2 regions of the Caldicellulosiruptor obsidiansis OB47 genome follow, and region 1 is predicted to be linked to the other one. Evidence: riboswitches for the same ligand, from Rfam matches in the RefSeq annotation. Region 1 holds a riboswitch; the other holds the start of a gene.
What was found. Region 1 has a riboswitch for cyclic di-AMP ahead of COB47_RS10040 (beta/alpha barrel domain-containing protein). Riboswitches for the same ligand answer to the same signal wherever they lie in the genome.
Positions count from the first base shown of each region.

Region 2: it holds a riboswitch for cyclic di-AMP, as region 1 does, so the genes downstream of both, COB47_RS08530 (C40 family peptidase) here and COB47_RS10040 (beta/alpha barrel domain-containing protein) in region 1, are expected to answer to the same signal.

Region 1 covers NC_014392.1:2,146,909-2,155,892, forward strand. Annotated here, with positions in the region: gene COB47_RS10005 (4Fe-4S binding protein) at 1-497, shown strand, start outside; gene COB47_RS10010 (aminotransferase class IV) at 562-1,314, opposite strand; gene pabB (aminodeoxychorismate synthase component I) at 1,331-2,650, opposite strand; gene COB47_RS10020 (anthranilate synthase component II) at 2,660-3,223, opposite strand; gene COB47_RS10025 (DUF362 domain-containing protein) at 3,460-4,581, shown strand; gene COB47_RS12665 (hypothetical protein) at 4,649-4,906, opposite strand; gene COB47_RS12670 (hypothetical protein) at 4,913-5,212, opposite strand; gene COB47_RS12245 (hypothetical protein) at 5,265-5,423, opposite strand; cyclic di-AMP (ydaO/yuaA leader) riboswitch at 5,388-5,539, shown strand; gene COB47_RS10040 (beta/alpha barrel domain-containing protein) at 5,546-6,904, shown strand; gene COB47_RS10045 (L-ribulose-5-phosphate 4-epimerase) at 7,000-7,644, opposite strand; gene COB47_RS10050 (GntR family transcriptional regulator) at 7,647-8,741, opposite strand; gene COB47_RS10055 (ribulokinase) at 8,858-8,984, opposite strand, start outside.
Region 2 covers NC_014392.1:1,832,828-1,841,811, forward strand. Annotated here, with positions in the region: gene aroE (shikimate dehydrogenase) at 1-783, opposite strand, end outside; gene COB47_RS08520 (YqeG family HAD IIIA-type phosphatase) at 780-1,289, opposite strand; gene COB47_RS08525 (hypothetical protein) at 1,463-2,362, shown strand; gene COB47_RS08530 (C40 family peptidase) at 2,428-3,384, opposite strand; cyclic di-AMP (ydaO/yuaA leader) riboswitch at 3,389-3,551, opposite strand; gene COB47_RS08535 (lactate utilization protein) at 3,653-4,294, opposite strand; gene COB47_RS08540 (ABC transporter ATP-binding protein) at 4,291-5,541, opposite strand; gene COB47_RS08545 (FecCD family ABC transporter permease) at 5,546-6,556, opposite strand; gene COB47_RS08550 (ABC transporter substrate-binding protein) at 6,580-7,530, opposite strand; gene COB47_RS08555 (glycine cleavage system protein H) at 7,573-7,893, opposite strand; gene COB47_RS08560 (TlpA family protein disulfide reductase) at 7,923-8,420, opposite strand; gene COB47_RS08565 (cytochrome c biogenesis CcdA family protein) at 8,455-8,984, opposite strand, start outside.

The sequences.
Region 1 (8,984 bases):
CAGTTGCAAGCTTTTTTGCTACTGCTTTTTCTATTGAACCATTGAACCAAAAATTTTCATCTTCAAAACCTTCAACAACTTTTTCACAAAGTATCCAATCTGAAAATAACTCGGGCTTGCAAGAAAATCAAACTGAATCAGAAAATACAAGCCTTGTTACACAAAATTCTCAGGAAACTACCACACAAAAATCTGCCTCTAAAATTTACAAAGATGGAACATATACAGGCGAAGGTTTTGGATACAGACCAGGGCTTGTTGTTCAGGTTACAATCAAAAACGATAAAATTACAGATATTCAAATAATCTCTCATCACGAAACACCAAGCTTTGCACAGCTGCCATTTGAGATTATTCCTAAAGAGATAATAGAGTCTCAGTCAACAAATGTTGATATTATCTCTGGTGCAACAAGGACCTCTTATGGTATTATCATGGCAGTAGAAGATGCGCTCAGTAAGGCAAAGATTGAAAATACTGAATCGGCACAAAATTAAAAAGCACACGGGCTGCTCAAAATTAAGAGGGTTTAGCAGCCCATTTTTTGTTGTTTTTTATCTTTTAACACACCCACGGCCGTTCAAATTTTTCCATGCTCAGTAAATACTCTGCAAAACTTCGCTGTTTAAACTCAATGTTATCAATCCGCAAAACAGGGAAAATGCCTGCTATACTGCTTGTAATAAAACATTCATCCATATTCTTAATATCTTCTATTTTCAAATAAGCCTTTTTTACCATGTACCCTAACTCCTCTGATACCCGTATCACATGTTTTCTGACAATGCCAGGAAGCAGACCGCACAAAATGTGAGGGGTATAAATCACTTTATCTTTTCTAAAAAAAATGTTAGCAAACGCTGCCTCGCATATAAAACCATCTTGATTGAGAAAAAGACAGCTGTCAAATCCTTTTCTCTTGGCACTTTTTTCTTCAATTAAATTGACACCTATATTGGTAGTTTTTATATAGTTGAGTATATTAGCTTTATCCTTTCTTGTCCGTGCGATTTTTAGCTCAAAACCTTTTTGGAAAAGAGCTTTGCTATACCTTACTTCCTTTAGTTCTAAAATCAAATTGCCATCAAGACATAAAATTCTTACCCCACCATAATCTTTCCCATAGCAGGCTATATACCTCTCTAAGGTTTCCTTGAACTTTTCAAATCCTAAATCAAATCCAAGCCCAAGTATCCAAAAAGCCCTTTTAAATCTCATGAAATGGTCATACAAAAAATGTGCACCCTTTTTATCAAAATAGATTGTCTCAAAAGGAAACAAACCAAAGCCATATGAATGGAAAAACTTTTCCAAATTTTGAACCTCCTTTTCAAGCACCTGCAAAATGGTTTATCCCCAAAATTTCAAAAAACGGTCTCCCTTTGTAGATTGTCTCCCACCACTCATCCTCTTCTTGAGAGTCCCATACAATACCGCCGCCAACACTAAAGTATGCCGTGTCACCTTCTACAACAAGCGTTCTGATTGCAATGTTAAAATCCATGTTGAAATTGTTTGAGATATAACCAATAGAGCCGCAGTATATTCCTCGCGGACACTTCTCAAGCTCCTCTATAATCTTTATAGCATTTAGCTTTGGTGCACCTGTTATTGAACCGCCAGGAAAGGTTGCTTCAATTATCCTTTTCAAATCTACACCGTTTAAAAGATTTCCCTTTATTGTTGAGACAAGATGAAAAACTGTTGAATATTCCTCAACATCAAAGAGTTTTTCAACTTCAATTGACTCTGGAATACATATCTTGGCAAAATCATTTCTCTCAAGGTCAACAATCATCAAAAGCTCTGACCTGCACTTTATATTGTTATATAATTCATCTTTCAAAGCTCTGTCTTCTTCTGGTGTTTTCCCGCGCTTAGATGTACCTTTTATGGGTTTGGTTATTATAGTATCCCCTCTTTTTCTCAAAAAAAGTTCAGGCGACGTTGATATTATTGATGCTTGTGGAAACTTTATATACGCATGGTAACAGCCATAGTTTCTTTTTCTGAGGTCAAAATACAAAAAGTCAGGATCAAATACGCCTTTTACAAAAAAGCGCTGTGAAAGGTTTACCTGGTAAACATCACCTTCGTAAATATAGTCCTTTATTCTTTTCACTGCCTGCATGTATTCTGACTTTTCAAAGTTGCACCAAGCTCTTTCAACCTCAGACTTTTTAAAGCTTGGCAGAGCAAGGTTTTCACTTTTTAGTATTATTTCAAATTCCCTTGCCAAGGCTTTGGATGTAAAAGAAGCATATGTCCTTTTTTCAAAGTGGTCAATGACTATAAAATCTTCAAAATATCCAAAATATGCTTTGGGTACATAAGAGGTATCTTTTTTCCTTTCAACTTCAAAAAGGTCAACACCAAAGTTATAAGAAAAGTATCCTGCAAAGCCACCATTGAAGACAAAGCCAGAAGGGTTAAATTTTTCTGTTACTTTATTTGAAAGTTGGTTTAAATATTCAAAAACATTATCGTCTTCACTCAATATATAAACTTCCTTGGGCTTTAAAAACAAAAAAGAATATCTCCCATACTTTCTACTCAGCATACTGCTCTCAAGCAAAACTGAAAAATCGGTTTTCAAATGACAAAAAATCAAAAATGGGTCAGGTACTATGTTATAAACTAAAATCTGCACTCTTAATTCTCACCCTTTTAAAAAATTTTTAAGCATCAAAAGTCCATGCTGAGTTGCAATTGATTCAGGATGAAACTGAACACCCTCTATTTTAAACCTTTTGTGTCTTATACCCATAACCTCTCCCTCTTGCGATGTTGCTGTGACGGTAAGTTGTAGAGTGTCAATATCATCTATTACAAGAGAGTGGTATCGCACAACGCGCAGAGGATTTTTGAGGTTTTCAAATATTCCTTTTTGGTCATGAAATATTGTATCTACAATCCCGTGCATAGGTCTTTTTGCTTTTTTTAGTTTTGCTCCAAAGAACATGCCAATTGCTTGATGTCCAAGACATACACCAAGAATATTTTTTGACTCTTTAAACCTATCTATGATTTCAAACAAAATCCTATCATCAAAAGGTCTTCCCGGTCCAGGAGAAAGAACAATGTGACTCGGGTTTAACTTGTAAATATCTTCTATAGTAAGCTTGTCACGGTTTATCACAGTAGTATCCGTCTTCAGTCTCAAAAAATAGTTGTAGAGATTATACGTAAACGAATCAAAATTGTCAACAATCAAGACCTTCATTGTAAAAAACACCTTCCTTAGTTTGCTAGAGACTATTTTTGATAGTATCTCTTGTGATACTTTATATCAAAAAAGTGCATTCTTGTATTCTTGAGCTTTTCATTATTATACTATAACTTGCAAAGACACATATCAACATTTTACAACATTCTGTTAAAATTGAGCTATTCACAAATATCAAAAAAGGATTATAATTTTACTTACCTGAAAATTTTGAAAGGAGTTGAAAAGGTAAAATGGCAAAATCAAAGGTGTATTTTACAGATTTTAAAACTAAACCCGGGTATAATATGCTTGATAAGCTCGAAAACCTTGTAAAAAAAGCAGGGATTGAAACAATCGATTTTAAAAACAAGTTTGTTGCTATCAAAGTCCATTTTGGTGAACCTGGAAATCTTGCTTATATAAGACCAAACTATGTTGCAAGGATTGTAAAACTCATTAAAAATCTTGGTGGTAAACCTTTTGTCACAGATGCTAACACTCTCTACACTGGAAGAAGAAGCAACGCTTTGGACCACTTAGAAGCAGCTTACGAAAATGGGTTTAACCCGCTTGTGCTTGGCTGCCATGTAATCATTGCAGATGGTCTGAAAGGGACAGAGTACAGAGAGATTGAGGTAAACCTCAAACACACACAAAAAGCAAAGATTGGTTCTGCCATTGCGGATGCTGACATTATAATCTCAATGAACCACTTCAAAGGTCATGAAATGACTGGTTTTGGCGGTGCTATAAAAAACATTGGTATGGGTTCTGGTTCGCGCGGTGGAAAACTTTTTATGCACTCATCTTCAAAGCCGGTTATAAAGGTTTCAAAATGTGTCGGGTGTGGAATGTGTGTAAAAAGCTGCGCACAGCTTGCTATTACGCTCAATGAGAAAAAGAAGGCTGCTATTGATTATGAAAAGTGTGTTGGGTGTGGTCAGTGCGTTGCTGTGTGCCAGTTTGGCGCAGCGACTGTCAAGTGGGATGAGGCAGCATCAATTGCAAGTGAGAAGATTGCTGAGTATACTTATGCAGTGCTCAAAGACAAGCCTAATTTTCATATAAATTTTATAATGAACATCTCTCCTGACTGCGACTGCTGGTCACACAACGATATTCCTGTTGCACCTGACATTGGCATTGCAGCATCGTTTGACCCTGTTGCGCTTGACAAGGCATGTGTTGACCTTGTAAATAGCTCTGCATTCACACCAGCTGGGTCTGTGTTTGAAAAGGCAAAGCACATTGAGGTTGATGGCAAGATTGACAGGTTCAAAAGTGTACATCCTGACACAGACTGGAGAGTAGCATTAAAACATGCTCAAGAGATTGGACTTGGAAGTTTGGAATATGAACTGATCAAAGTTTAAATTGCACAATAAATTTAGGGGCTGTCCAAAAAATAGGTGGAGAGCCCCTTTCATATAATATTTTCTATTATCTCAAATTTGCTATACATTTATTTTTCAGTAATAGAGAATATATATCAATACTATTCAATGGACTATCCTTACCTGTTTCAAAACAAACAAGATGAATATAATATTCTTTACCAGCTTGCCAAATACTTACGGCTACGTTTTCAGGAATTTGACCTGGCAAAAACTCTATACGCTTTATGGCATTATTGCCATAATAAATTTTGTGATATTCAGCTTCAAAAAGAGGATCCTCATCAGCCTTAAATCGTCTCACAGCACTCTATCTCATCCATCCAATAACTGCTAATTTATTAGAAGAAGATGGTGTAAAATATCCAACCTTCCAAAATCCAAATTTGTTTTTAACTAAATAAACAAGCACAATATCATTCTTTTTCGAATTTGTTTTTATGATTTTAATTTCATTACCATTATCATCAAAACTCCTCGCTAATGTTTGTATGTTAGCAAAATTGAACCCTGCTCTCCAAAGCGTAATTGAAAAACTTCCCTTTACGATAGCAATAAACACAAACACCAAAATCAATATCGCTAATATAGCTATATAAAATTTTTTCATTTCATTTTTTCCCACCTTTTTAATGAACAAGTATTTTGTTATTTTTGTACCTTTATATTGTAATAGTAACATTTAAAATAAAAGAAATCAAGAGTTGTTTCTCTTCTTTCTGAATATTAATTCTAAATCTCTTGTTTATTATCTTTTTCTTTGGTATCATAATGGTATCATAATACTTATAACAAAGCTGAATTCCTGTGGTAATATCCACAGGATAGGGGGGACCCACTTTTTTGGGGTGAATCAAGGCATCTTGCCTTGTAGGGCAAATATCCCTTTCTGCCCGAACCCGTCAGCTAACCCCCGAAGCTTTGAAAGGGAGGTTATTGTTTTATGAATGTTAAGTTCAATCAAAAAACTCACATTCTCGAGATTGAGTATCAGTTCAGAGATGTTGAAGAACCAAATCTTTTCAGGAACATCTACCCTTACAATGAGGTACCAAGGCTTGTTTTCAACCACAGAATTGTGCCAATGAATGTTCCTGAGCGGCTTTACATCACAGACACAACCTTCAGAGACGGTCAGCAGTCGCGCTCGCCTTACACTATTGAACAAATCTGTAGAATTTATGACTACTTGCATGAGCTTGACAATGGAAGCGGTGTTATTCTTCACACAGAGTTTTTTGTCTACTCAAAGCAGGACAAGGAAGCAGTTTTAAAGTGTTTAGAAAAAGGATATGATTTTCCAAAGGTGACTGCCTGGATTCGCGCAAAAAAGGAGGACTTTGAAATTGTAAAAAGCCTTGGTATCAAGGAAACAGGAATACTTGTCTCATGTTCTGACTATCACATTTTCAAGAAACTAAGGATGACACGCAGTCAGGCATTGAAACAGTACTTAGAAATTGTATCGGCAGCTTTAGAGGCAGGAATAATTCCAAGATGCCATTTTGAAGACATTACAAGAGCTGATTTTTACGGTTTTGTCCTTCCATTTATAAATGAGCTCATGAAACTTTCAAAAGAGGCAAATATGCCTGTTAAAATCAGAGCTTGCGACACCTTAGGGCTTGGCTCACCCATCCCCGGTGTTGCTCTGCCAAGAAGTGTTCCGCAGATAATCTATGGAATCGTAAACTATGGTGAAGTGCCTTCTGAGTGGCTTGAGTGGCATGGTCACAACGATTTTTATAAGGCTGTGATAAACTCTACAATGGCATGGCTTTATGGTGCTTCAATGGTAAACACATCGCTTTTAGGAATAGGTGAGCGGACAGGCAACACTCCATTAGAAGCAATGGTAATGGAATACATTCAGATAAGAGGGTCAGCAGATGGCATGAATGTTGCTGTCATCTCTGAGATTGCAGATTATTTCAAAAAAGAGATTGGATATGAGATCCCACCAATGACACCGTTTGTTGGTGACAACTTTAACGCAACACGAGCTGGAATTCATGCAGATGGACTTATGAAGGATGAGGAAATATATAACATCTTTGATACAGGAAAAATCTTAGGTAGACCTCCAAAGGTCATAATTGATGCCTACTCAGGCATTGCTGGAATTGTTATTTGGATAAACAGGTACTTCAAAGATAGCGGCATTGACGTACAGGTTGATAAAAAAGACCCAAGAGTTCAGAAGGTCAAAGAGTGGGTAGACAATCAATATGAAAATGGAAGAAATACATCTATAAGTGATGATGAGTTAAAAGAGGTTGTAAAAGAGGTATTTGGAATATAATTTTATAACAAAAAAGGGCTGAAGGGAAAAGCTCAAAAAAGTTTTTTATCCTTTCAGCCCTTTTAATTTTGTCTTGTGCTGGGGGTAAGCATTGCTTACTTTTGTCCATACTTTGTCATATACCTTTCGTGCGCTCTTTTTACCTCTTCAGGTGGAATTTCTATAGGCTCTCCCATCATCTTTGCAATAAATACAGTTTTTGCTACATCTTCAACCATCACAGCAGCCTTGACTGCCTCATCAACATTCCTTCCTATTGTAAATACTCCATGGTTTTGAAGAAGAATTGCAGGGCTTGAACCTATATACTCAACTATCACCTTGCCAATGTCTTCACCACCAATTTGAGCGTATGGTCCGCAAGGAATCTCACAGCCAAACTCATCAGCAATTGCTGTCAAATACACTTTTATTGGCTGGCCAAGCGCTGCAAATGCTGTTGCATAGTTAGAATGTGTATGGACAACAGCATTTATGTGTGGCATGTGTTTGTATACATAAAGATGTGTGAGAGTGTCTGTTGATGGCTTTAAACTTCCTTCAACAACGTTCCCGTCCATGTCAACCACAACCATCTTATCAGGTGTCAGTTCGTCGTACATAACACCGGATGGTTTTATGACCACAAGGTTTGTCTCAGGGTCACGCGCCGAGACATTCCCAGATGTCCATGTAACAAGGCCAAATTTTGGAAGATAAAGATTGTATTTGCAAACAAGCTCTTTTAAACTCTCAAGCATTTTCAAAATCCTCCTTTTGTTGAATTTCTGAAGATTATCTCACATTCGATCTCTGCTTTGACACCACTTCTGCTCTTCTTTATCATGGCAACTGCTGTCTTTGCGGCCATCTCACCAAGTTTTTCTTTTGGGTGCTCAACTGTTGTAAGCTTTATATCTGTCAGTGTAGAAAGAAGTGAGTTGTCATATCCAGTAACTGATATATCCTGAGGAATTCTAAATCCCATTTCCTTTAGCTTTACACAAAGAGGAAGAGCAATTTTGTCGTTATAGCAAACGGCCGCATCAAATTTCTCTCTTGATATGACTTCAGCTGCTCTGTTATGTACAAAATTATACTCCTCACTTGTAAAAAAGATTGCATCAAACTCTGCCTGTGCCTCCCTGGATGCTTTCTCAAAACCATTGTATCTTTTTATCCCCTGCAAATCGTCGCCTTTGAAAATGCCAAGAAGCTTTTTGCAACCGCTTTTTATGAGGCTGCATGTAAGCCTGTAAACAGCTTCCTGGTCTTTGGTTATTATATAGTTTTGAGCAATGCCTTCTAAAATAGTGTTGATGAAAATTATAGGAATGTCTTTTTGTATGAGTTTTTTGTAAAGCTCTTGATTTTTGGAAGGCAAGGCGCTTTTTGTAGGTTCTATTATGACAGCGTCTATGTTTGGGTTGTTTATTATGCTCTCCAAGTGATACCTCTCAAATTCATAGCTGTTGTCTGTCGAAAACAGCAAAAGTCCGTACCCTTCATGTGCTATCACCTTTTCAATTCCTCTTATAATCAGGGGAAAGATGTAGTCTGATATAAATGTTGTCAGAACAGCAATACATTTAGAGCTGTCTGCAGTTTTCTTTGCAACAAACGTGCCTTTACCTTTTTGTGATACCAAAAGCCCTTCAAATTCAAGCTCCATTATAGCTCTTCTTACTGTGTGTCGCGAAACTTTGAACTTTCGTGACAGCATATTCTCAGAGTAAATCTTTTCGCCTTCTTTGAACTTACCAGAACTAATTCCTTCAATAATGAAATCTTTTATAATCTCATATTTGCTTTTGCTCATTTTATCATCATCTTGTCCATACAAGTTTATTTTTATCATACCACTTAAAAATTTTTAAATCAATACCATTATTTAACTCGCAGGCCACCCTTCAAAAGCTCTGAACGCTTTTTAAAAGGGCAGCCTATTTTTGAAGGGTTAAAAGGCTTAAAGCTCTATATCCTTGAAACTTCTTCTTTTATCTCTTTTAACCTCTTCATCACATCATTTGCCCCTCTGCCAAAATAGTCATGCAGAATTTTATATTCTTTATAAAGCTTTTTGTAAACCTCATGGTTTTGC
Region 2 (8,984 bases), 310 kb from region 1:
TACTATATCAAACCAAATCTTTTCAGCTTCAACTGCCTGGTACACAAGCATCTTAAGACCATTTTCAGTTTTTGACCCTTTCTTTTCGGCTTTTTCCAAAAAAGTGGTCTTAGGAGGATTGTATATCATATCATATACAAAAACTGGTATGCCAGCCACATAGTTTTCAAAGTCAAAAGGACTGCTTTCAATATTCGGATACATTCCCACAGATGTTGTGTTAATAATTATATCGTATTTAAACTCATATCTTCTTAGCCATTCTACTGGAAGGATTTTCAAAATGTCTTGAAAAACCTCTCTTAACCTTTCTGCCTTCTCATATGTCCTGTTTGCAACAAACACCTCTTTTGCACCCATCCTGTAAAGTCCATAGATGCAGGCTTTTGCTGCACCACCGCTACCGAGCACCAATATTTTTTTGTCTTTTACGTCAACCCCTATATCCTCCAAGCTTTTTTTAAACCCTATCCAATCGGTATTGTAAGCCAAAAGCTTCCCTTCCTCTTTCTTCACTGTGTTTGCCGCTTTTATTATTCTGACATCTTCTGAGACTTCATCACAAAACTCCAAAATATCTTCCTTGTAAGGAATTGTTATGTTAAATCCAATAACATCCTTATCTTTTCTCACCATCTCAACAAATTCTTTTAGTTTTACAAAATCAGAGAGTTCGACATTTGAATAAACCGCGTCAATGCCCAATTCAGACAAAATTTTGTTATGAACAAAAGGTGAAATTGAGTGTTTTAAGCTCTTACCAATCAAAAAAAGCTTTTTCATTCCCTCTCATCCTTTTCGTAGTACTTTAATATTTTCTTTTCAAAAATCCTGTTTATCCTTGTTACAAAAAACTCCTTTTCTTTTAATGGTCGGACCAATATCACAAAGAGTTTTAACCTTTTTGCGCCTATAACATCTGTGAAGAACTGATCACCTATCACAGCTGTTTGATGATTTTTCTTGCCTTGATGAAGCAACTGCGATGCTTTCAAAAATCCAGACTTTAAAGGTTTTTTAGCATTATAGATGGCAGGAATTCCAAGCATGCTTTCTATTTTTTTGACTCTATCTTTCTGGTTGTTCGAAACAAGGCAAATTTTAAATCCCATCTTTTGAGCCTTTTTAAGCCACTCAATAATCTCGTCTCTTACATCAAACTCTCCCCATGCAACTATTGTGTTGTCTATGTCGATAATTAGATAGTTTATTCCTCTTTTTATAAGACTTTCAAGATCAATATTCAATATACTTTGACATATCATATCAGGTTTGAACTTTTTTAGCATCTCTATACCCTTTCTCTCCCTTTTGCCATCTAAAAATTGTCAAACAAAAAATGAATCTACACAACTTTTTTGTTTTTTGATTTGTGAAAATACAACCTGATAAGGTATAATTTAATTATATTCTAAGCCTTTATATTTTTCAAAATAAATTGAAAAGGGGGAAGAGATTAAAAATGGTTGAGGTAAAGAAAGTTGAGTATATGGGCTGGGAAAACTGCTACAAAATTTCTAATGGAAAAATCGAAGCAGTTGTCACAACAGACGTGGGACCAAGAATAATTCATTTTGGATTTGAAGGTGGCAAGAACGTATTCTGCGTGGTGGAAGACCAGGCAGGAAAAGTTGGTGGCGATGAGTGGAGAATATATGGTGGAACAAGACTGTGGCACAGTCCCGAAGCTATGCCACGCTCTTATTTTCCTGACAATCATAAAATAGACTTTGAAATTGTGGAAAATGGCATTGTACTGAAACAGCCCACCGAAACTACAACTTTTTTGCAAAAGACAATTGAACTGAAGTTTCACCCAACAGAAGCGGAGGCTTATGTAACATACAAAATCAAGAACAAAGGTCTTTTTGAAGTCAAGTTCGCAATCTGGGCACTTTCTGTAATGGCACCTGGTGGAGTTGAAGTTATGCCAATTCCAAAGATTGATACAGGACTTTTACCAAGCTATCCTTTGGTCATGTGGCCATATACAAAACTTAACGACCATAGAGTCTTGTGGGGTGAAGATTTTATTATCCTAAGACAGGATAAAAACTGCAAGCCACCGTTTAAGATTGGATATCCAAATTTAGACGGCTGGGCTTGCTATTTAAACGATGGAAACTTATTTATAAAACAATACAAACATATAGATGGTGCAGAGTACCCTGACTTTGGATGTTCTTACGAAACATATACAACCGATTTCATGCTTGAGATGGAAACTCTAAGTCCACTTTACACTGTCGCTCCGGGCAAAGAGATTTCTCATCTTGAGGTTTGGCAGCTCAAGAAAGTTGATGCTACTATTGAAAATGAAGAAGATGTCAAAAACCTGATTTTGCCTTTGATAAAAAAGTAAAAAGCATTTTTAAACTTGAAAGGGGCTTTTTCCTCTATTTTTCAGGAAAAAGCCCCCTTTTACTTTCATCTTATGACCCTTTTTGCCATCATAAAAAATCTTCCATAATATGAATTCAGGTCAGTCTCTGTTACACATCCCCTTGCACTCGATGCATGAATGAACTTGCCACCGCCTAAATATATGCCAACATGATTTATATAATTTTTCCCGCCATCTGTGTCAAAGAAAAGCAAATCTCCCGGTTCAATTTCACTATACGAAATTCTCACACCATTTGTCCTTGCCATGTCAGCTGCTGTTCTTTCCAAATGTATTCCAAAGTTCTTAAACACAAACTGAACAAATCCTGAACAGTCAAAACCTGTTGATGGCGATGTTCCACCATATGAGTATCTTATACCACGAAATCTTTGAGCAAACTCTAAAATTCTCTGTGCCAGGCTAAGATTAAAAGTTTCTGCTTGAGTTCTTTCAAAACCACCACGTGACACTGTTTTTGATGCAAGCTCAAATGGCATCTTCAAAAGATAATAAGCCATATATCCTACTGTCCCATCAAGCGTCTTTACCTTTACCCAGCCATTTTGCTCTCTTGACAGGACATAGACTTTGCTGCCACTTTTTAATGTCTTTAATACCTTTGATGAGGTTGACATATCACTTCTCAAACGCGCATTGTCTTTTAAAACTGTAGCTTGCGCAGCTTTAGCAGTCGTTTTTTCTGTACTTGCCCTTGAAGTATTTGAAACTGTGCTCTTTTTTTCATTTGTAATAGTTATGTAATCAGACTTTACATACCCAACAATTCCATCATACGAAATCTTTACCCACCCGCCTGCATTTGACAAAACTTGAGCTTCAAACCCTTTGGGGAAAACCCCTAAAATCTTACTATTTGTTGAAGGTGCACTTCTTATATTTATTGTGGAATTCGCCTGGGCTGACTGGGCAAAAGCTTTTGCAGAAAAAAACATCAGAAAAATTCCAAGAATTATAGCTATTAAACATCTAAAATTCATACAAAAACTCCCTTCTTGAGGCTTACGGGATTAGCTGACGGGTTCGGGACAAGAAGGCTATCCCTACGGCAAGTTCTTTCTTGCCGATTCACCCCAATGGCTACTGTGGGTCTCCCGCTGTCTGAGCAATTTTTACAATTTGCTCAGACATTCAGCCTATTAAGTTTATCATTTTGATGTTATTATTTTATTACAAGTCACTTTATTCTGTCAACCCTTTTTTACAGAATTGTTACGCCAATATTTCTAAAATATTACAACCCCTTCTTTAAAAGCCCAAGTCTTCTTTGACCAGCACAACCTTAATCCTGCCCTTTGCTGGAGACCTTCTTGTTACAACAATATGGCTGCAGATGCTATCGCTACTTAAACAATCATGGCATTTTCCGTCCTGGGTGCAAGGCGTATTTTTTGAAAGTCTTTTTGAGTTCATGGGAGATGCAATATTTCTTACCCTCAGCAAACCTTGCTCCTCGTTTAAAACAAGCTTGTTCTTGCCGGCAATCACTATTACATTTTTAGGACCAAAAAGAAGCGCTGCAAGCCTGTTGCCGTTTCCATCTATGTTTATGAGCTTTCCGTCAAGTGTTATTGCGTTTGTTGACATAAGATAGTAGTCAGCCCAGAAAGATTTTCTGTAAATCTCACCAAGCTCCTCAGGCGTTATTCCTTCTTTGTATCTGTCCAAAAAGCTGTAATTGCCATTTCTCAGAAAATCTATCACACCACACTCAAAAAGTGTCATTGACCCACCGCATGATACCACACTGCCTTTTGAAATGAGCTTTTCTAAAAGAGGCACAACATCTTCTTTTTTCTCGACAACAAAACATTCAAAGTTTCTTGCTTCCAAGTTTTTCTTTACAGTTTCAAAGTTTGTATCTATCCACCATGCCTTGTTTGGATTCATTTTAAATCACCCCTTGACATTTTATCGTTTGTCTCTTTTAAGATATAATCTTTCAAGCTCTCAATGTTTGAAACAACTAACGCTTTTTCTTTCAACTCATTGTAAAGATTTGTTGCCAAACCGCCTGTAAAATCGCGCTTTGAAATATCCTCCTCTTCAATTATGCAAAGCTTATTAGCATATCTCAGCGCCTCCAAGTTTTTCAGGTTCTGAACACCAAACGGGATGTTGCACAGCACACACAGGTCTGCTTTCCTTATAAGTTGGACATTTTCAATGTACTCTTTTTCTCCAATTGGCATAAAAGGTTTTGTAAAAACTGTATAGATGGAAAAAAGCTGAGCTGTTTCAAAGTCTGTGTCATTTGTAGAAAGAACACCTGTTGTCACCATGCATCCCATTTCAACCAGCATCCTGTAAAGAAGTTGTGCGCTCCCACCTCCTGCAACAACATGAATGTGCAAAGCTTTTGGGTCTTCTCTCTGGATAAGTTCTATATCAAATATTCCGAAAGGATTTTTGTAAACTATTGCATCAACACCATACACCCTCTTTATGTTTTCCCTATTTAGAACTTCATCTGGTCTTCCAATATCTACTATCTTGCCGTCTTTCATTATAACAATACTGTCGCATACTTTTGTTGCAATTTTTAGATTGTGAATTGCCATTATGACAACCTTGCCATCCAACGCTTCTTGTTTTGCAATCCTTAAAATCTTTTCCTGGTGAGAAATATCAAGATTTGAATTTGGCTCATCCAAAAGCAAAACTTTGCTACTTTGAGCAAGCACACGTGCAAAGGAAGTCCTTTGTCTTTCACCACCTGAAATCTTCAATATATTCGAAAGTTTTTTGCTGGAAAGTTCAACTTGCTCTATTTTCTCCTCTGCAATTTTTTTGCTCTCGTAGGTAGCAAAGAACCTGCTCTTTTCATAGGGAAATCTTCCCATCATCACAACATCAAGAACTGTAAACGGAAAGCTTGAAAAGATGTGCTGTGGCATGTACGAAATAAGCTTTGCTCTTTCTATGTCAGAAAACTTGCTTATCTGCACATCACCAAAACAAATCTTGCCTTCAAAAATTTTGACAAGCCCTGCTAAAGCCTTTATAAGTGTACTTTTACCACTTCCATTTGGCCCAACAAATCCATAGACTTTTCCTTCTTCGAACTTAAGCCTTCCATCTATCTCAACAATGGGATAAGAGTAACCGCATTTAAGGTTTTCAACAAAAAGAGGCATTATTCTATACACTCACCTCATTTTCACGCTTTTTCAGAAGGTACAAAAAGTATGGTACCCCTACTAAAGAGGTTATAATCCCAACCTTTACTTCAACCGGTGAAAACAATGCTCTTGCAATTGTATCACACACAATTAAAAATATTCCACCACTTAAGATTGAAGCAGGTATTAGCCTTCTATAATCGCTTCCAACAATGAATCTTAGCATGTGGGGGACAATTAGCCCAACAAAACTAATCGGTCCTGAGACCGAAACTGATATCCCTGTTATAAGCGAAACAAGAAAAAGCAAACTTCTTTTTAACTTTTCTGGATTTACCCCAATTGTAAAGCTTTCTTCTTCTCCAAGTATCAAAATGTTTATCCTCTTTGCAAAAAGCAAAGAATACAGTATTAATATACAAAGAGGAACAAAGCTAATCTTCACATGTACCCAGCTTCGACCGTCTAAACTACCGAGCATCCAAAATATATATTCGCTTACCTGATACTGATTTATGTTTGAAAGAATCAAAGAGTTTATGGAAGACACAAAAGTTGAAACTGCAATACCAATTAAAATGAGGTTTGTAATGGGCGTTTTGTTGTTCTTGGTTGAAAGCCTATACACTAAAAACGAAATCAAAAGCGCACCTGCAAAAGCAAACAATGGTAAATAAAATATATTTATGGTGTTGAGCGAAAAGGCTATACATAATATGGCACCTAAACTTGCCCCGCTTGACGTTCCAATAATTCCTGGGTCTGCCATAGGATTTCTGTAAAGTCCTTGAACAAGCGCACCTGCTAAGGCCAAGCTCATCCCAACAATCATAGCAATTATTATTCTTGGAAGTCTTATTTGCCCGACAATTGTCAAATCCGTATCATTCACCCAACCTAAATTGATACCTATGAGCGATAAAAGTGCCTTTAAAACACGAAGGGGAGGGATAAAAACACTTCCCACCCCTATGGATATTATAAACACTGTCAAAAGCAGAAAGAATAAAATAATCAAAACCTTTTTCAACTGCACCACCACTTATAAAAGCCTTATTTGAAAAGATATGGATACGCAGCTTTTGCCAAGTCATAAATACCTTCAACAATATAGTGCGAAACTGTTTGAACATGCCTATCATCAAGAATAATTACACTGTTGTTCTTCACAGCTTTCAGGTTTTTGAAAGCAGGGTCTTTTTTGAACTCCTCTACGTACTGCTGAGAAGTCTTTTTTGGATTGTACGACGCAGATGGAATAACAATGATGTCAGGGTCCCACTCCAAAATTTGTTCTTTTGAGATAGTTGGCCAGCCTTTCAATCCCGCAACAGCTGCTATATTTATAACTCCTGCATACTTTGCTATCTCATGCTGGGTTGTATTTTTGCCATATGTTGAGTTGAAATAGTATGTGTAAAAGAGCACATACTTCTTTTTTCTCAAGTATTTTACCTTTTTTTGCACAAAGTTAATTTTATCGTCCATGTACTTTATAAGAACCTGGCCTTTCTGGATTTCACCAGTTAGCTTTGAAAGATTTATTATCTCTTGTTTGATATTTGCAATCGAATTTGGATTTAAGCTGACATATATAGGACACTTAAGACCTTTCTTCAAAAGGTCGTACTTTGACTTGTCAATGTAATAAGGCACTATCACAAGGTCAGGGTTTGCCGCAATTATCTTTTCAATGTCGTTGCTCGAATATCTGCCTTTTACATTCTTAGCAAGATTTACGACATTCGAATTGTTCTTGTCATCAGCAAATATAGAAAGCCCAACGATTCTGTTAGCAGACACCATATTGAGCAAAATCTCATCTGTCTGAAGCGCAAGCGACAAAATCCTTTGAGGTTTCTGTTTTACAGTTATGCTATACCCCTTTCCATCCTTGACTGTGACAGGAAAGTCAGCAGCATGAGAATAAAATGGAATTAAAGCTACCGCAAATGCAATTAAAACAACTATTGCAACTAACTTTTTAGAAAACTTCATCAGCATATTCAACCCCTTTGTATGTAATAATTTGCTTGCATTATTATATCACACAAGTTGCTGGATGTCTATACTAATTATTTCTGTTTCTTCTGGTAATAAATTTAATAAAGTAGGATCAAAAGGTAATTCGCGATTTACCCACCTTATATAACCACTGACAGGAGACTTTAAAGTGTATGTCTTATAGATTGACTCAATTCTTGCAAACTCCTCTCCTTCTTGGATATATCCTGATGTCTTGAAGAATTCAAATATAACAATGTCACCAAGTTCCATCTCCAAATTCTTAGTTATACCTACCGAAGCAACCGAACCATTAACTTCAACCCATATGTCTCCAAAAAGAAGCCTCTCTCCATACAGCATCTTTTTTCTTCCTCTTCCTTGAAGTATTTTCATTTACCAGCAAATTTTTTAAGCTGCTCATAAGTCATCATACCAACGTTTTTGGCAACTATCTTGCCATTTTTGTCAATCAAAAATGTTGTGGGTATTCCTTCAATCCCAAATTGTGCAGAAACCTTCCCATCCCTGTCAAGAAGTACTGGGTACGTAACTCCCATTGAACTTAAGAATTCCTCAACTGTTGCTTTATCCTCTTGAATGTTAATGCCAATCAAAACAACATCTTTGTTTTCGCGATGGAATCTTTCAAAATCGGGTATCTCAGCCCTGCAGGGTGGACACCATGTTGCAAAAAAATTGAGCAAAACCTTTTTGCCCCTAAAATCTAATAATGAATACTCTTTACCATCTACTGCTAAAAGCCTAAAATCAACTCCATCTGTAGCAGCTTTCTCTTTTGAGTGCGACATAATCTGGTATACTAAAAGCCCAATCAAAATGGCGCTTATCAATATAAAGATAACACTTTTGCTTCTATTATTCAACATAAAATATTCACCTCTTCTTGAATTTTTTTATCTTTCATCTGAAGAAATTTATCTTGTCAAAAAACGCAAGCATGCCAAATGCAATCAAAAGGGTTCCTGTAAAATACTCTACTGCCCTGCTATACCTATTCAACATACCAAAAAAAGCTTTTAGCCTGTCTATTAAAAAGCTTGAGATCAAAAACGGCACGGCAAAACCCATCGAATAGATAAAAAGCAGCATCGCTCCTTTTAAAAACGTCTCAGATAGTGCCGCCATGCTCAAAATAGACGTCAAAACTGGTCCTATACAGGGTGTCCAGCTTATACTCAAAACCATTCCTAAAATTAGCGGTGAAACATTAATATCTAAATTACCTTTACCTTGTATTGGTATAAAAAACTTTTTTAAAAAATCTGGTGACAAGTCAAGCATCACCAGACCCATCAAAACAATAATCATTGCTGCTATCTTCTTCAATAGAAAACTGTACCCAGAAAATACGCTACCTACCGCAGCCGCAACCACTCCAAGTACAACAAAGACAATTGAAAATCCCAAAACAAACAAAAGGCTACTTTTCA